Regions from separate parts of the Mesorhizobium koreense genome, predicted to be linked through region 1. Evidence: riboswitches for the same ligand, from Rfam matches in the RefSeq annotation. Region 1 holds a riboswitch; the other holds the start of a gene.

Region 1 (7,668 bases):
CGCAGGAACGGGTTGGTATCGAGTTCGCGCTCGATCGTGGTCGGCAGTGTCGGCTTGCCTTCCGCCCGAAGCTTGCGGATTTCCTCCGCGCGGGCGACGAGCGCGCTGTTCTCGGGATCGACCGTCAGCGCGAAGCGGACATTCGCCTCGGTATATTCGTGACCGCAATAAACTCGCGTCGTAACCGGAAGAACCGCGAGTTTCTTGAGCGAGGCGAACATCGTCTCCGGCGGACATTCGAAAAGGCGCCCGCAGCCGAGCGCGAAAAGCGTATCGGCGGTGAAGACGACGCCGCTTTGCGGGAAATGGTAGCTCACGTGGCCGGCCGTATGGCCGGGCGTCTCGATCACATGAACGGGCTCGCCGCCGAAATGCAGAATATCGCCCTCGGCGACCGTCTCGTCGATGCCCGGTATCTTCGAGGCTTCCGCCTTCGGCCCGACGATCTTCAGCCCGAACTTTTCCTTCAGCGCCAGATTGGCCTGCACATGGTCCGTATGGTGATGCGTAATGAAGATCGTAGAGGGCTTCCATCCGGTCTTCTCGATCGCCTTGAGGATCGGCCCTTCTTCGGGCGCATCGATAAGCGCGCTCTCTCCGCTTTCCCGGTCGTGGATCAGCACGCCGAAATTGTCGCTCAGGCACATGAACTGCTCGATCTCGATGGCCATTGATGTCTCCTTTCGTTGCCGCAGAGATAGAGAGCATCGGGCGCCCTGTCACCCCGGCGACTGTCGGCAGGACGCCAATCTTGCCGTTGTCCGCCGGCGCGGCTACCGTCCCGGCCATGCACAGCGATATCGTCGATCTGCGCTCCTTCTACGCCTCGACGCTGGGCCGGCTGGCCGAGCGTTCGATAGCGATGGCGCTTGCTTCGATCTGGGCGACGCTCGGCAATGAGCGGCTGGTCGGCCTCGGCTACGCCGTGCCCTGGCTGGAGCGCTTCGGCACGGAAGCCGAGCGCGTCTTCGCCTTCATGCCAGCGGCGCAGGGAGCGGTGAACTGGCCGCCGACCGGCCCGTCTTCGACGGCGCTCGTTTTCGACGAGGATCTGCCCCTGGTCGATTCCTCGATAGACCGCGTGCTGATGGTCCATTCGCTCGAACACGCCGAGAATCCGCGCGAGACGCTGATGGAGGTCTGGCGGGTGCTGGCGCCGGGCGGCCGCCTCGTCATCGTCGTGCCGAACCGCCGCGGCGTGTGGGCGCGCTTCGAGCACACGCCCTTCGGCACCGGCCGACCCTATTCGCGCGGCCAGTTGACCGCGCTTCTTCGCGAGACCAATTTCACACCCGGCGCCTATGCCGAGGCACTTTTCTTTCCGCCGAGCGTCCACCGTGCCACCCTTCGCCTCCACCAGCTCTTCGAACGCGCGGGGCGGCGCTTGGGCCCGATGTTCGCCGGCGTCCTCGTGGTGGAGGCGCAGAAGCGCCTCTATCAAGGCCTGCCGGTCGCGGCGCGCGCCTCGCGCCGCGTCTTCGTGCCGGTGCTGACGCCTCAGGGCGCGGGACGGCTGCGGCCCGTCGCACGCAGCAGGAAACCATGATGGGCTGACGTCGCCGTTTTTCGTACCATATCCGGTCTCGGAATGATGCCGGGCGGAAGCGAGAGCCGCCGCCCGATTCATACCCCGCCGCCACAGGAAGATTTTTCCCATGCCTGACAAGAAGCCGGAACCCGAAAAGGCATCGCCACCGCCGCAACAAGCCGACTATAGCCTGCGCGAGCAAATGGCGATGATGACGCGCGCCTTCATGGCATCACCGCTACGCAATACGATCTTCTGGCTTTCGGGCGGCATGTTCACCATGATCCTAGCGAATGCCGGCGGCCAGATCATCCTCAACCGTTGGTACCGCCCTTTCTACGACGCCATCGAACGCCGCGACGTTCCCGACTTCTTCCATCAGCTTGTGATCTTCTTCCTGATCGCCGGCGGACTGCTCGTCCTCGGCGTCTTCCAGACATGGCTGAGCCAGATGCTCAAGCTCAGGCTGCGCGAAGGCCTCACCCTCGACCTGATTGGCGAATGGCTGAAGGGAAGGCGCGCCTTCCGGCTGGCGAACGCGGGCGCGATTGGCGTCAACCCCGACCAGCGCATGCACGAGGATTCCGGTCATCTGACCGACCTCTCCACATCGCTGGCGATCGGGCTCGTGCAGTCGACGGTGCTGCTCGTCTCCTTCGTCGGTGTACTCTGGTCGCTTTCGTCGGGTTTCACCTTCCACGTATCGGGCCACAGCTTCCAGATACCCGGCTACATGGTCTGGGCGGCGATCATCTACGCCGCCTCGGCCTCATGGCTGAGCTGGCTGGTCGGGCGGCCCCTGATCGGCCTGACCGGCGAACGCTACGCCCGCGAGGCAGATTTGCGTTACTCACTGGTGCGCGTAAACGAGCATGTCGATGCCGTCACGCTCGCCGGCGGCCAGGCGGACGAGCAGCGCCGGCTGGAGCGCGACCTTGGCACCTTGGTCGGTGTCCTGCGTCGCCTTGTCACCGCGAACGTTCGCCTCGACTGGGTCACCGACGCCTATGGATGGGTGACGATCGTGGCTCCGATCATCATAGCAGCGCCCGTCTATTTCGCCGGCGATATGAGTTTCGGTGGGCTGATGATGGCTGTCGGCGCCTTCAACCACGTCCACTCCTCGCTGCGCTGGTTCGTGGCCAATATCAACACGATCACCGATTGGCGCGCGACGCTCTTGCGTATCGCCGCCTTCCGCTTTGCGCTGACCCGTACGGACGAGTTGCACGCTGTGGAGAAGCAGATCGATTTCCAGCACACGAGCGGGGACGGGATAACCTTGCGGGATGTCGAGATCGCCTCGCCGAGCGGCTGTACGAGGCTCAAGGAAAAGCGCGTCACCATCGCCACCGGCAAGAAGGTGCTGGTCACCGGCGATCCCGGAACCGGCAAGACGCTGTTCTTCCGGGCACTCGCCGGGTTATGGCCATGGGGCAGCGGTCATATCGGCATGCCGGAAAACGAGGCGATCACCTTCGTCCCGCGCACGCCCTATTTCCCGCCGGGCGCGCTGCGACAGGCCATGTCCTATCCTTTGGGAGAGGATTCTTTCGAGGAGAGCGAATTCGCTGGCGCTCTCAAGCGGGCCGGTCTCGAGCGCCTCGTCGCCTCTCTCGACCGAAACTCGCGCTGGGAGCGCGAGCTGAGCGACGAGGAGCAGCATCAACTCGCCTTTGCCCGGCTCGACCTGCACCGGCCGGACTGGGTCATCATCGACGAGGCGCTGGATATGCTGGAGGGCGACGCGCGCAAGCGGGCGGCCGCAGTGCTGACGAAGAGGCTGAAGGACGCGACGATCCTCTATATCGGCCGTGCCGGATTTGCCGACAAGATATTCTCGCGCACGCTCCATCTCGAAAAGGACCCGGGCGGCCGATCACTCAAGCCGATGCACGTGCCTTCGCCACCGGAAAAGGAAAAGCCGCCAGCCGAAGCGGGGCAGGAGACGAACTGAAAATTTACCTTTGTCGCGATAGCGCGCGCGAAAATGTCATCGGAACGTTCCACTTTCGTCGTACGGGTGACATGATTCTTCCCTAACGTCATGGCCACGAACAAAGGCGGACTACACGCCTGACCGGACGGAAAGGAACGCAAGATGAAGTCGATCCATGTCGTATTCGGCGCGGCCGAAACGGAGACGATGATCCGCGCGCACAACCTTGCCGTCAGCGAGCGCGACGCGTTCGTTCACGAGCTCGAGACGAGCGAGGATATCCGCCTGGTGATGGCCAGCCAGTATGACCGTTGCATTGCCACACTCCGCGCGGCGAGCGAGGAGATGGCTCGCGACCGGATACTGGAAATGGTGACCGCCTCTCAGGCCCGGCCTTGCGATATGACCTTCGAGGCGGCGGCACGGCGATAGACCCGGTACATTTTTCCGGCACGTCGATAGACAGCCTGCCGTGGCGGTGTCCTGCGCACCGTCACGCCACGAGCGGCTGCGGTTTCTTGCCGATATTCCCGATGTCGTAGGCCGTGGTTTGGTAGACCTGGTTGATCCAGTTGCCGAACAACAGGTGCGCGTGCGAGCGCCAGCGGTTGAGCGGCTGGCGCGTCGGATCGTCATCCGGATAATATCCGTGCGGCACCCCGATCGAGGTCCCGGCAGCCACGTCCCGATCGTATTCCTCCTTGAGAGAAGTGGAATCGTACTCGATGTGGTTGAACATGTAGAGCCGGTTGCCAGCCGTCTCGGTGGCGAGACAAGGGCCGGTCGCATCCGATTCCACCAGCAGTTCAAGCGGCGCGCCGGCGTGGATATCGTCTGCGCGCACCTCCGTCCAGCGTGAGACCGGAATGGAGAAATCGTCGGAAAATCCCGCCAGATAGGGCGAGGCCGGCGAATTGTTGCGGTGGCGGAAAACGCCGAAGGCCTTCTTCTCCAACGTATGCTTCTGAATGCCATGGAAGTGCCAGGCGGCGGCCATCGCCCCCCAGCAGATGAAGAAGGAGGAATGGACGTTGGTCGTCGTCCAGTCGAGGATGCGCTTCAACTCCTCCCAATAGGTCACCTCCTCGAAAGGCAGCAACTCGATGGGCGCGCCGGTGATGATGAAACCGTCGAACTTGCGCGCCTTTACCTCCGCCCATGTCTGGTAGAAGGCGATGAGATGCTCCTCGGGCGTATTCTTGGCCTTGTGGTTGCCGATGCGTACCAGCGTCAGTTCCACCTGAAGCGGCGTCGTGCCCATCAGCCGCGCGAACTGCGTCTCCGTGCGGATCTTGTTCGGCATCAGGTTCAGGAGCCCGATCTGCAGCGGGCGGATGTCCTGGCGCAGCGCCGTCCTCTCGTCCATGATGGCGACGCCCTCGCGTGCGAGTATCTCGCGGGCGGGAAGTTGGTCGGGGATCTTGATCGGCATCGGATATGCTCCAGACAAAAAAGCCGGCGGCGAAATCGCGACCGGCCCATCGGATTTTGTCCTGAACGGTCCTTTAGCGACTTCTTTAACGTGGCTGCAAGCCGACCGGCCAAATCACCACGGAATGTGAGGGTTTTAGGACCGGCCGGCCTTTGCGTCAACGGAAAAGCTTTGCTAGAGCAAACCGCCCTTCGACTGGAACCTCCCATGAACGAGATAAAGCGCCCTCTCCCGCGGCCCGGCATAATGGATATTGCCGCCTATGTTCCCGGCGGCGGCCATGCGCCGGGAGCGGCGAAGGTGCACAAGCTTTCCGCCAACGAGACGCCGCTCGGAGCCAGCCCGGCGGCCATGGAAGCGCTGCGCGAGGTCGGCAACCATCTCGAACTCTATCCGGACGGTCAAGCTGTCGCGCTGCGCCAGGCGATCGCGGAGGTGCATGGTCTCAATCCGGCGAACATCGTCTGCGGCAATGGCTCCGACGATCTCCTGGCGCTGCTCACCCGTGCCTATCTCGGCCCCGGCGACGAGGGTATTTTCAGCGAGCACGGCTTCCTCGTCTACAGGATACAGATCCTGTCGGTTGGCGCCGTTCCCGTCTCCGCGCCGGAGAAGGACGAGCGCGCCGATGTCGACGCCATCCTCGCCGCCGTCACGTCGAAGACCCGCATGGTCTTCCTCGCCAACCCCAACAACCCGACCGGCACCTACATTCCCTTCGAGGAGGTACGACGGCTGCACGCGGGCCTTCCGGCCAACGTGCTCCTCGTGCTCGATGCGGCCTATGCCGAATATGTGCGCCGCAACGACTACGAGGCCGGCATCGAGCTTGTCTCGTCGGCCCGCAACGTCGTCATGACGCGCACCTTCTCCAAGATCTATGGTCTCGCCGGGCTGCGCATCGGCTGGATGTACGCGCCTTCCGAAGTGGTCGATGTCGTCAACCGCATCCGCGATCCCTTCAATGTCAGCGCTGCGGCGATCGCAGCCGGCGCCGCCGCCATGCGCGACCGCGCCCATGTCGCCCAGGCGGCGGAGCACAACGAGGTCTGGCGCGACTGGCTGACGAAGGAACTGGCGGCGCTCGGCCTGCGCGTCACGCCAAGCGTCGGCAATTTCATCCTCGTCCATCTTCCAGGGGGCAAGCGCACCGCCGAGGCGGCGGACGCGTTCCTGGTCAAGCACGGCTTCATCCTGCGCCGCGTATCGGCCTACGGCTTTCCGAACGCGCTTCGCATGAGCATAGGCTCGGAGGAAGCCAATCGTGGCGTCGTGTCGGCGCTTGCCGAATTTCTTAGGTCGTGACCATGTCCGAACCGCTTTTCGACAAAATCGCTCTCATCGGCATCGGCCTGATCGGCTCTTCGCTGGCGCGCGTCATCCGCCGCAAGGGCCTCGCCGGCCATGTCTCGATCTCCACCCGCAGTGCCGTCACGCTGGCGCGCGCCGAGGAACTCGGCCTCGGCGATTCCTATTCGGCCGATCCCGCAATTGCCGTGGCCGATGCCGACCTCGTCGTCGTCTCGGTGCCGGTCGGCGCTTCCGGTGAGGTCGCGGAGGCGATCGCACCGGCGCTGAAACCCGGCGCCATCGTCACCGACGTCGGCTCGACCAAAGGCTCTGTGATCGCGCAGATGCGCCCGAAATTGCCGGAGAGTGTCCATTTCATTCCCGGCCACCCGCTCGCCGGCACCGAGAAATCCGGCCCGGACGCCGGCTTCGCGGAACTGTTCGAGAACCGCTGGTGCGTGTTCACGCCGCTGCCCGGAACCGATCCCGTCGCACTGGAGAAACTGTCGGAATTCTGGCGCCGCTGCGGCTCCAACGTCGACACGATGGATCCCGACCATCACGACATGGTGCTCGCCATTGTCTCGCACCTGCCGCACATCATCGCCTACAACATCGTCGGCACGGCGGACGATCTGCAGACCGTGACCAAGTCGGAAGTCATCAAATATTCCGCCTCGGGCTTTCGTGACTTCACCCGCCTGGCCGCTTCCGACCCGACCATGTGGCGCGACGTCTGCCTGCACAACAAGGACGCGATCCTGGAGATGCTGGCACGCTTCTCGGAGGACCTCGCTTCGCTGCAGCGGGCTATCCGCTGGGGCGACGGGGAGAAGCTCTTCGATCTTTTCACCCGCACCCGCGCCATCCGCCGCTCGATCATCGAGGCCGGGCAGGAAGTGGACGTGCCGGATTTCGGCCGCCAGGTGGCCGCGCACCCGGAGAAGGGCGCCGCCTCGAAGACCTGACCAGTCGGCTATCGCAGCGGCGGGATACGGCCGAGCGGAATAAAGCCGACGGTCACCTTGCCCTTGTGGATGGTGACCGGCACCAGAGGATCGCTGCCCAGCACGGCCACCATGGCGGCGGCGTTGTCGATCTCCCTGGCGGCTTCGGGAAAAGCGAGCTTGAGCGCCGCCGCCAATTCATCCGGATTACGCAGCCGAACCTTGAGGTCGGCGTCGAGCCGTCCCTCATCGTCCACCGAAGCGCGGCCTTTCACGGTAATGCTGGCGTCGTCGCTCGGCGAAAGCGTCAGTTCCCTGATTGTCGCCGAATGCCCGCGAAAGCTCCGCGCATCCGCAAAGGCGAGCGCGGCGCCATCGGCGACGGTCACGTCGGCTTTCCCCGAAAGAGGCGGCAAGGCGCCGAGATCGGGCCATGAAGGCCCGAATTCCAGCCCTTCGAAACGCGCGTCGAGATAAGCATCCTTGTCAATCGCTCGCGCGGTGCCGTTCATCGAAGCAATGGTCAGCATTG
Region 2 (7,668 bases), 1.8 Mb from region 1:
CCTGCAGCCGCTCAACGCGGCACGACTCTACTGCTCCTCGCTGATCGAGAAGGCCGGCGCCGGGGAGCCGAGCGAAGCCGCCCGCAATATCGAATCCTCACTGGAATCGGTGGAAACCATCCTCGGCATGGTGCTCGATATCTCGCGCCTCGACACCGGTGCGCTGAAGCCGTCCGAAACGGTCTTCCGTCTCGACGAACTTCTGCAGCAGATCGCCACCGACTTCCAGCCAATGGCGGAGGCCAAGCGGCTCCACATGACGATGGTGCCTTCCTCGCTGATGGTGAGGACCGACCGCAACATGCTCAGGCGCGTCGTGCAGAACCTTGTCTCCAACGCCATCAAATATACACGCGAGGGCCGCATCCTGGTCGGCGTCAGGCGGCGTGGGGAACTCGTCGAAATCCAGGTTTTCGATTCCGGCATCGGCATTCCCGAGGACAAGCTGAACACCGTGTTCCGCGAATTCACCCGGCTCGACGAGGGCGTGCGTGAGGCGCCCGGGCTCGGGCTCGGGCTGTCGATCGTCGACCGCATCGCGCGGGTCCTGAGGCTGGAACTGCACCTGCAATCGCTGAAGGGCAAGGGCACGCGCTTCTCCGTCATCCTACCGGTCACGCATGAGGCGCCACAGGCGGCAATCGTCGAATCGGCACCTGGTTCCGGGCCTGTCTGTGCGCTTTCTGGCCTCTCGGTGCTCTGTATCGACAACGATCCGCGCATCGTCGAAGGCATGCGCCTTCTTCTCGAGGGGTGGGGATGCGCAGTCCGCACGGCCTCGGGTTCGACCGTGCTCGATGAACAATCGTCCGCCGAGCCCGACGTTATCCTGGCGGATTATCATCTGGACGGCGAGAACGGCCTGGAGCTGATCGCGCGATTGCGTTCGCGCTACGGACAGGACACGCCGGCCCTGCTCCTGACTGCCGATCGCTCGGAAGAGTTGAAAGCGATGGCCGAACGCATGGAAGTCGGCGTCCTCAACAAGCCGATCAAGCCGGCGGCGCTGCGCGCCATGCTTTCACGCTATCGCAAGGTGCTGTCGGCCGCCGAGTGAGGCTCCACGGATACAGCGTCAGCCTGCCGCCTGCAACGGCTCGCCGCCGATCTTCGAAAGCAGGATGACGGCCTGGGTGCGGCTGTCGACGCCGAGCTTCTGCAGGATCGCGGAGACGTGCGCCTTGACGGTTGCTTCGGAGACGTTGAGTTCGTACGCGATCTGCTTGTTCAAAAGCCCTTCCGCCAGCATGCCCAGTACGCGCGTCTGCTGCGGCGTCAGCGTCTGGATGCGGCCGATCAGGTCCGATATCTCGGCATCCGCCTCTACGCCCAGATCGATATCCTTCGGCGTGGCTATACCGCCGCCGAGCACGGTCTCGATCCCGCCCCGGATTTCCTCCATCCCCGCAGATTTGGAGATGAAGCCGGAGGCGCCGAGTTCCAGCGCCCGGCGAATGGTGACGACATTGTCATGGGCGGAAACGACGATCACCGGCACCGCCGAATGCAGACCGCGCAGCGCCACGAGCGCGGAGAGGCCGCTGGCGCCGGGCATGGAGAGGTCGAGCAGGACCAGATCCACGTCCTCATTGGCAACGAGAGCGGCCTTGGCACTTTCAAAATCGCCGGCCTCGATGATCGTCGGGTTATTACCGATGGTCGAGAGCGCCTGCTTCAGCGCGCCTCGGAAAAGCGGATGATCGTCGGCAATGACGAATTTGTAGTCCGATTGCACCGATGCCCTCCCCAGGATCGCACGGATCGTTGTCTTGTCCGAACGCGACGAAAGTTCAATTATGCGGGGAGCCCATGGATTTGCAAGCGGACAGCGGTTGCGGTCAGTTGACCATGCGTGTGTTATCCGGGATATCGAGCGAAAAGGCGGGAATATCGACCTCGAAAGTGGCGCCCAGCCGGTCGCAAAGCGTATAGCGGCCGACCATGATGCCGGACGGCGTGGAGAGCGGGCAGCCGGAGGTGTATTGAAAGCTGTCGCCTGGCTCAAGCTCCGGTTGTTCGCCGACAACGCCCGGCCCGCGCACTTCCTCGACCTTGCCTGCGCCGTCGATGATGTGCCAATAGCGCGAAAGAAGCTTTACGAACCCGTCGGAATTGTTGGCGATCGTGATCCTATAGGCCCAGACATAGTGCCCGTCCTCCGGGTCGGAGCGGTCGGCCAGATAGAAGGGCTCGACGCAGACCTCTATGTCGCGGGTCACGGCGCGATACATGACGCAATCCTTCCGGGGCACAATCCTTCCTGGAACCCTTCATGAAGCACAGAATCGCGCAGGGCGCGGCCCCGGTCAACGCCTGACACGAATGTGAGCGGTGCTTGCTGCCCAATCCCCGCTGCGACAGCTATAGGAAACGTTCGGGAGAACGCGATGCTGGACGGCTGGACAAGGAAACGTATCGATCCGCTGGTCCGGCCGGCAGCGATCATGGCAGCACGGGCGGGCCTTTCGGCCAATGCGATCACCGTCACCGGTTGTATCGTCGGGCTCGCGGCTGCGGCATCGATCGCAAATGGCTGGCTCGCCGCCGGACTTCTTCTGATCCTTGCCAGTCGTTTCGGAGACGCGCTCGACGGCGCGGTCGCCTGCATCCGCGGGAAGACCGATCTCGGCGGCTACCTCGATATCGTGCTGGATTTCGTTTTCTACGGCGCGGTGCCGATGGGTTTCGTGTTCGCCGATCCGGCCACGAACGCCGTTCCCGGCGCCGCGCTCATCCTGTCCTTCTACATCAACGGCTCAAGCTTCCTCGCCTATGCAATCATGGCGGAGCGGCGGAAGCTCCAAACCGACGCACGGGGTTCGAAATCGCTTTATTTCACCACCGGGCTTGCCGAGGCGACCGAGACGATCGCGGCATTCGCGCTCGCCTGCATATTCCCCGGCTGGTTCCCCGTCATTGCCTGGGTGTTCGCTGCGATGACGCTCTATACCGCACTCTGCCGCATCGTACTCGCCGTACGGACGTTCCGGTAACGCTTAAGCCGCCCTAGAAAGCGCGCGGTCGATATCGGTCATGAGATCGTCCACATCCTCCAGGCCGACCGACAGCCTGACCGTTCCCGGATTGATGCCCAGTTCCGCGCGGGCCTCTTCGGTGAGGTTCTTGTGCGTCGTCGTCGCAGGATGGGTGATGAGGCTTTTGGCGTCACCCAGATTGTTGGAAATACGGATGATCTCCAGCGCGTTCTGGAAAGCGAAGGCGCCTTGCTTGCCACCCTTCACGTCTATGCACAGAAGCGTCGAGCCGCCCTTCATCTGCTTCTTCACGATATCGGCCTGCGGATGGTCGGCTCGGCCGGGATAGATCAGGCGCTCGACATGGGTATGCCCGGCCAGGAAATCGGCGATGCGTCCGGCGCTCTCCGTCTGCTGGCGCACACGAAGCGGCAGCGTCTCCAGGCCCTTGAGCAGCGTCCATGCGTTGAAGGGCGACAGCGACGGGCCGGTGTGGCGGAAATAATCGTGCAAATTCTTTTCGATCCATTCCTTGTCGGAAAGAACGATGCCGCCCAGGCAGCGCCCCTGCCCGTCAATGTGCTTGGTCGCGGAATAGACGACGACATGAGCGCCGAGTTCGAGCGGCTTCTGCTGCATGGGCGTGGCGAAGACATTATCGACCACGAGGCGCGCGCCGATCGAATCCGCCAGTTTCGCAACGGCGGCGATGTCGGCCACTTCGAGCGTCGGATTGGTCGGGCTTTCGAGGAAGAACAGCTTCGTGTTCGGCCTAATCCCCTTTTCCCACGCCGACAGATCGGTTCCGTCGACCAGGGTCGATTCGACGCCATACGCCGGCATCTGCTTCTCGATGATCCAGCGGCAGGAGCCGAAGAGCGCGCGGGCCGCGACGACGTGATCACCGGCCTTCACCGAACAGAGCAGCGCCATCGCCACGGCCGCCATGCCGGACGCGGTGGCGCGGGCGTCCTCCGCCCCTTCCAGCGCGCACATGCGCTTTTCGAACATGTCCACCGTGGGATTGGCGTAGCGGGAATAAATGAACCCTTCCGCCTCACCCTTGAAGCGTGCTTCGGCGGCTTCGGCGGTGTCATAAACGAAGCCCTGCGTCAGATAGATCGCCTCGGATGTCTCGCCGAAGCCCGATCGGAGCGTGCCGCCATGGACCAGTTTCGTCTGCGGCTTCCAGTTTGCTCCATTCGTCATCGGGACACCCTCAAAAACAAAAAACCGGCCCGCGAAATTCAAATCGCGTACCGGTCCGAAATCGGTCCTTTAGCGACTTGTTTAACGTGGCTGCAAGCCGACCGGCCAAATCACCACGGGATAAGGTCCTTTATGCCGTTGCCCCGCTTGCGTCAATCGGCAAGTGAATATCACGATAAACGTGAAATTTCGGGAGCCATACGTGCGGACAACCGGCATCCTGCCCGACCGCGATATCGCGGCGCTATTCAAGAGCGGCGCGCTCTCCTCCGCGCGTGTGCTCGACGATGACCAGATCCAGCCGGCAAGCCTCGATCTCAGGCTTGGCGCAAAGGCTTACCGCGTCCGTGCCAGTTTCCTTCCGGGCCCCGCGCACAGCGTCGCCGACAAGCTCGACCACCTGAAGCTGCATGAGATCGACCTCGAGCCGGGCGCGGTGCTGGAAACGGGCTGCGTCTACATCGTGCCGCTGATGGAGGAACTAAAGCTGCCGCCGGACGTCGCCGCCTCCGCCAACCCGAAAAGCTCGACCGGCCGCCTCGACATCTTCACCCGCGTCATGACCGATCACGGCCCGGAATTCGACAAGATACCGGCCGGCTATGCCGGGCCGCTCTATATGGAGGTCAGTCCGCGCACTTTCCCGATCGTGGCGCGCACCGGTTCGCGCCTGGCGCAGATCCGCTTTCGCAAGGGCCATGCGGTACTCGGGGAAAACGAACTTGCGGCGCTGCACCGGCGCGAGCGGTTGGTCGCGGCGGACGAGCCCAATATCACCGGCGGCGGCATAGCACTCTCCATAGACCTTACGGGGGACAAGAACGGTCTTGTCGGCTATCGCGGCAAGCACCATACCGGACTGATCGATGTCGACCGGCGCGCCGTGCAGGATCAGCACGATTTCTGGGAGCCGCTCTACAGCCGCGGCAAGGGCGAACTGATCCTCGACCCCGACGAGTTCTACATCCTCGTCAGCCGGGAGGCGGTGCATGTGCCGCCGGACTACGCCGCCGAGATGACGCCCTTCGATCCGCTGGTAGGCGAATTCCGTGTTCACTATGCCGGCTTCTTCGACCCCGGTTTCGGCCATTCGGCGGCCGGTGGAACCGGCAGCCGCGCGGTGCTTGAGGTTAGAAGCCACGAAGTGCCTTTCATCCTCGATCACGGCCAGATCGTCGGAAGGCTGGTCTACGAGCACCTGTTGGCGCGGCCGGATGCTCTCTACGGCGCCGACCTCAAATCGAACTACCAGGCGCAGGGCCTGAAACTATCCAAGCATTTTCGCTGACGAGCGCGATCAAGACGGGGCCTTTCGGGCAGGGCGGCGCCGCGCGACCGGCTTGCCGGCCTTCTCGCGAGCAGCCTTTTTGGCCGCCGCTTCGGCCTTTTCCTCTTTCTCCCGCTCGTCTTCCCGATGCCGGATCGCGACCAGGGCCGATGCCACGAGGCCGGTTGGCACAGCGATGATGCCAAGCGCGATGAACAGCATGAAGACGGTGAACAGGCGCCCGAAGAACGTGATGGGGTAGATGTCGCCATAGCCGACGGTCGTCAGCGTCACCGCCGCCCACCACATGGCGTCGAAGACGGAACGGAACTTGTCCGGCTGGGCATCGTGCTCGCACTGATAGATGACGAGCGCGCAGACATAGAGCACGACCAGCGCCGTGATGCCGAAGATGATGATCTCGTCCTTGACCGCGCGCCAGGCGACGCCGAACCGGTCAAGCGCCGCCGTGTAGCGCGCCAGTTTGAAAAGCCGGGCCAGCCGCAGCAGCCTGAGCGCCCGGATCGCGCGTAGGTCTATGCCGCTGCCGGTCGCAAGAAGCGCGATATAGAAGGGAGCGATCGCCAAAAGATCCACAACCCCGAAAAAGCTGCGCGCATAGCCGAGAGGGCGGGGTGTAGTGAGCAATCTGAGCACATATTCGGTGGTGAAGACCGCGATTACGAAGATTTCGAAAACATAAAGCGCTTCGACCGCCGATGGAGGCAGATCAGGCAGCGTCTCTACACCCATGGCGACGGTCGAAAGGATGATGATGGCATCCAGGAAGAGTTCAATATAGTGACCGAGACCCGGATGACGGCCGTCGAGCGCCGTCGCGACATGCTCTTTCCAATGCATCGGTCCCCTCCGTCGCGCATTCGAGGCCGAGACATAGCAGTCGAGCTATCGCCAGCGAAAGCTGCCGATTGCCAAAAACGGCGCCGACAAGCCGCTTGACAGGCTGGTATGGCCTCGTGGATTAATGCGGCCGTCGCGGGTGTAGCTCAATGGTAGAGCAGCAGCTTCCCAAGCTGAATACGAGGGTTCGATTCCCTTCACCCGCTCCACCTGTTCTGGCGGGCCTGTTTCATCGGCGATCGGTGAGAGAACGGCGCTTATGGCTGGACCCAACCCGAGACCCTCCACATCGCGCAAACGGACCGCAGCTTGGCGGAGCAAGCTGCGGTATATTGGACTTCACCGCCCTGAGCCCCATCTTGAAATTCGCGGATGAAAGATACTCAGCTCACGCATAACTGTCTCTTCGGTGCCGATGGTAGCTACACCATCCCGGAGCACCGTGCTTTGTGCCAGCAAGCCTCAAGATCCACCTCATGGCCGGATCATGAGGATGGCATCACTGCTGGGGAGTGCCAGACGCTTTCGATAGTTGCAGTTCTCCCGTTGCCCCCGATGGTGTGATGCCAAACACGCGCAGGGAGCTAAGTTGTTGCGGGCTCCCACGAAATGGGCACCCGGTGGAAAAACCACCTTTCGCCATCGCGCTTGATTTGAAGTATTCGGCTACATCGGGACGGTCGGTATCGGGGTCGATAGCGCAGACGAATTTTCCATCGACGAATACAACCACATGCTCCGCAGGTACTAGAAGATCCGTGTCTCCAGACCACCCAGCCAACTCAATGGCCGAGCCATTTACGCTGACGCGATCGACAGATCCAAATACCTTGTTCGTTACGATTGGATATTCATTCCCCTGCGATGACGTCAGGATATCGACGGCACCTCGGCGCTCGAGTTTGTAGGTACCAAGACCGGTGGAAATTGGACGAAGTTTCAAGACTGCTTCGGAACCTGACACCTGGAATGCAGACAAGGCATTTGCTCCAGCAGCGATAGAACCTGGCGGGAAAAGGGCCAAGATACGATCAGACCCGTTCTTGTCCTTATAAACCTGCGACAATGTCACGATCTTTCCGTTCAAAGCCAACGCTATCCAAGGTTGGCCGTCATCCCCCAAATTGGCCACCTCGCTAGACACAAGCCATGGTCTGAAATCGGAGGCCGGATCTATATCTGCGAGCATCGAGAAGTTCTGTGTCAGCCTTGCTTCTTGCTCTTTTGGGGCCTTAACGACGTCCAGGCTTTCAATGTCCTTCCCTATCATGCTCGCATATGGGCCGTTGACGGGCAGATCGGATAGTGAAGTTCCCGAACCGAATGTTTGCGTTTGCCATCCAAGCAGAGGCAAGC

What was found. Region 1 has a riboswitch for S-adenosylmethionine ahead of metA (homoserine O-acetyltransferase MetA). Riboswitches for the same ligand answer to the same signal wherever they lie in the genome.
Region 2: linked by a shared signal. The riboswitch ahead of RBH77_RS23265 (O-succinylhomoserine sulfhydrylase) and the one ahead of metA (homoserine O-acetyltransferase MetA) in region 1 are both predicted to bind S-adenosylmethionine.

Annotation. Positions count from the first base shown of each region.
Region 1 is NZ_CP134228.1:1,695,781-1,703,448, reverse strand. Features, by position in the region: gene gloB (hydroxyacylglutathione hydrolase) at 1-671, opposite strand, end outside; gene RBH77_RS08210 (class I SAM-dependent methyltransferase) at 788-1,546, shown strand; gene RBH77_RS08205 (ABC transporter ATP-binding protein/permease) at 1,656-3,485, shown strand; gene RBH77_RS08200 (hypothetical protein) at 3,630-3,899, shown strand; gene metA (homoserine O-acetyltransferase MetA) at 3,961-4,899, opposite strand; SAM riboswitch at 4,953-5,030, opposite strand; gene hisC (histidinol-phosphate transaminase) at 5,107-6,204, shown strand; gene RBH77_RS08185 (prephenate/arogenate dehydrogenase family protein) at 6,207-7,157, shown strand; gene RBH77_RS08180 (DUF2125 domain-containing protein) at 7,166-7,668, opposite strand, start outside.
Region 2 is NZ_CP134228.1:4,888,108-4,895,775, forward strand. Features, by position in the region: gene RBH77_RS23245 (hybrid sensor histidine kinase/response regulator) at 1-1,057, shown strand, start outside; gene RBH77_RS23250 (response regulator transcription factor) at 1,076-1,735, opposite strand; gene apaG (Co2+/Mg2+ efflux facilitator ApaG/CorD) at 1,839-2,231, opposite strand; gene RBH77_RS23260 (CDP-alcohol phosphatidyltransferase family protein) at 2,388-2,993, shown strand; gene RBH77_RS23265 (O-succinylhomoserine sulfhydrylase) at 2,997-4,184, opposite strand; SAM riboswitch at 4,234-4,311, opposite strand; gene RBH77_RS23270 (2'-deoxycytidine 5'-triphosphate deaminase) at 4,387-5,472, shown strand; gene RBH77_RS23275 (ion transporter) at 5,482-6,312, opposite strand; tRNA gene RBH77_RS23280 (tRNA-Gly) at 6,448-6,521, shown strand; gene RBH77_RS23285 (sulfatase-like hydrolase/transferase) at 6,812-7,668, opposite strand, start outside.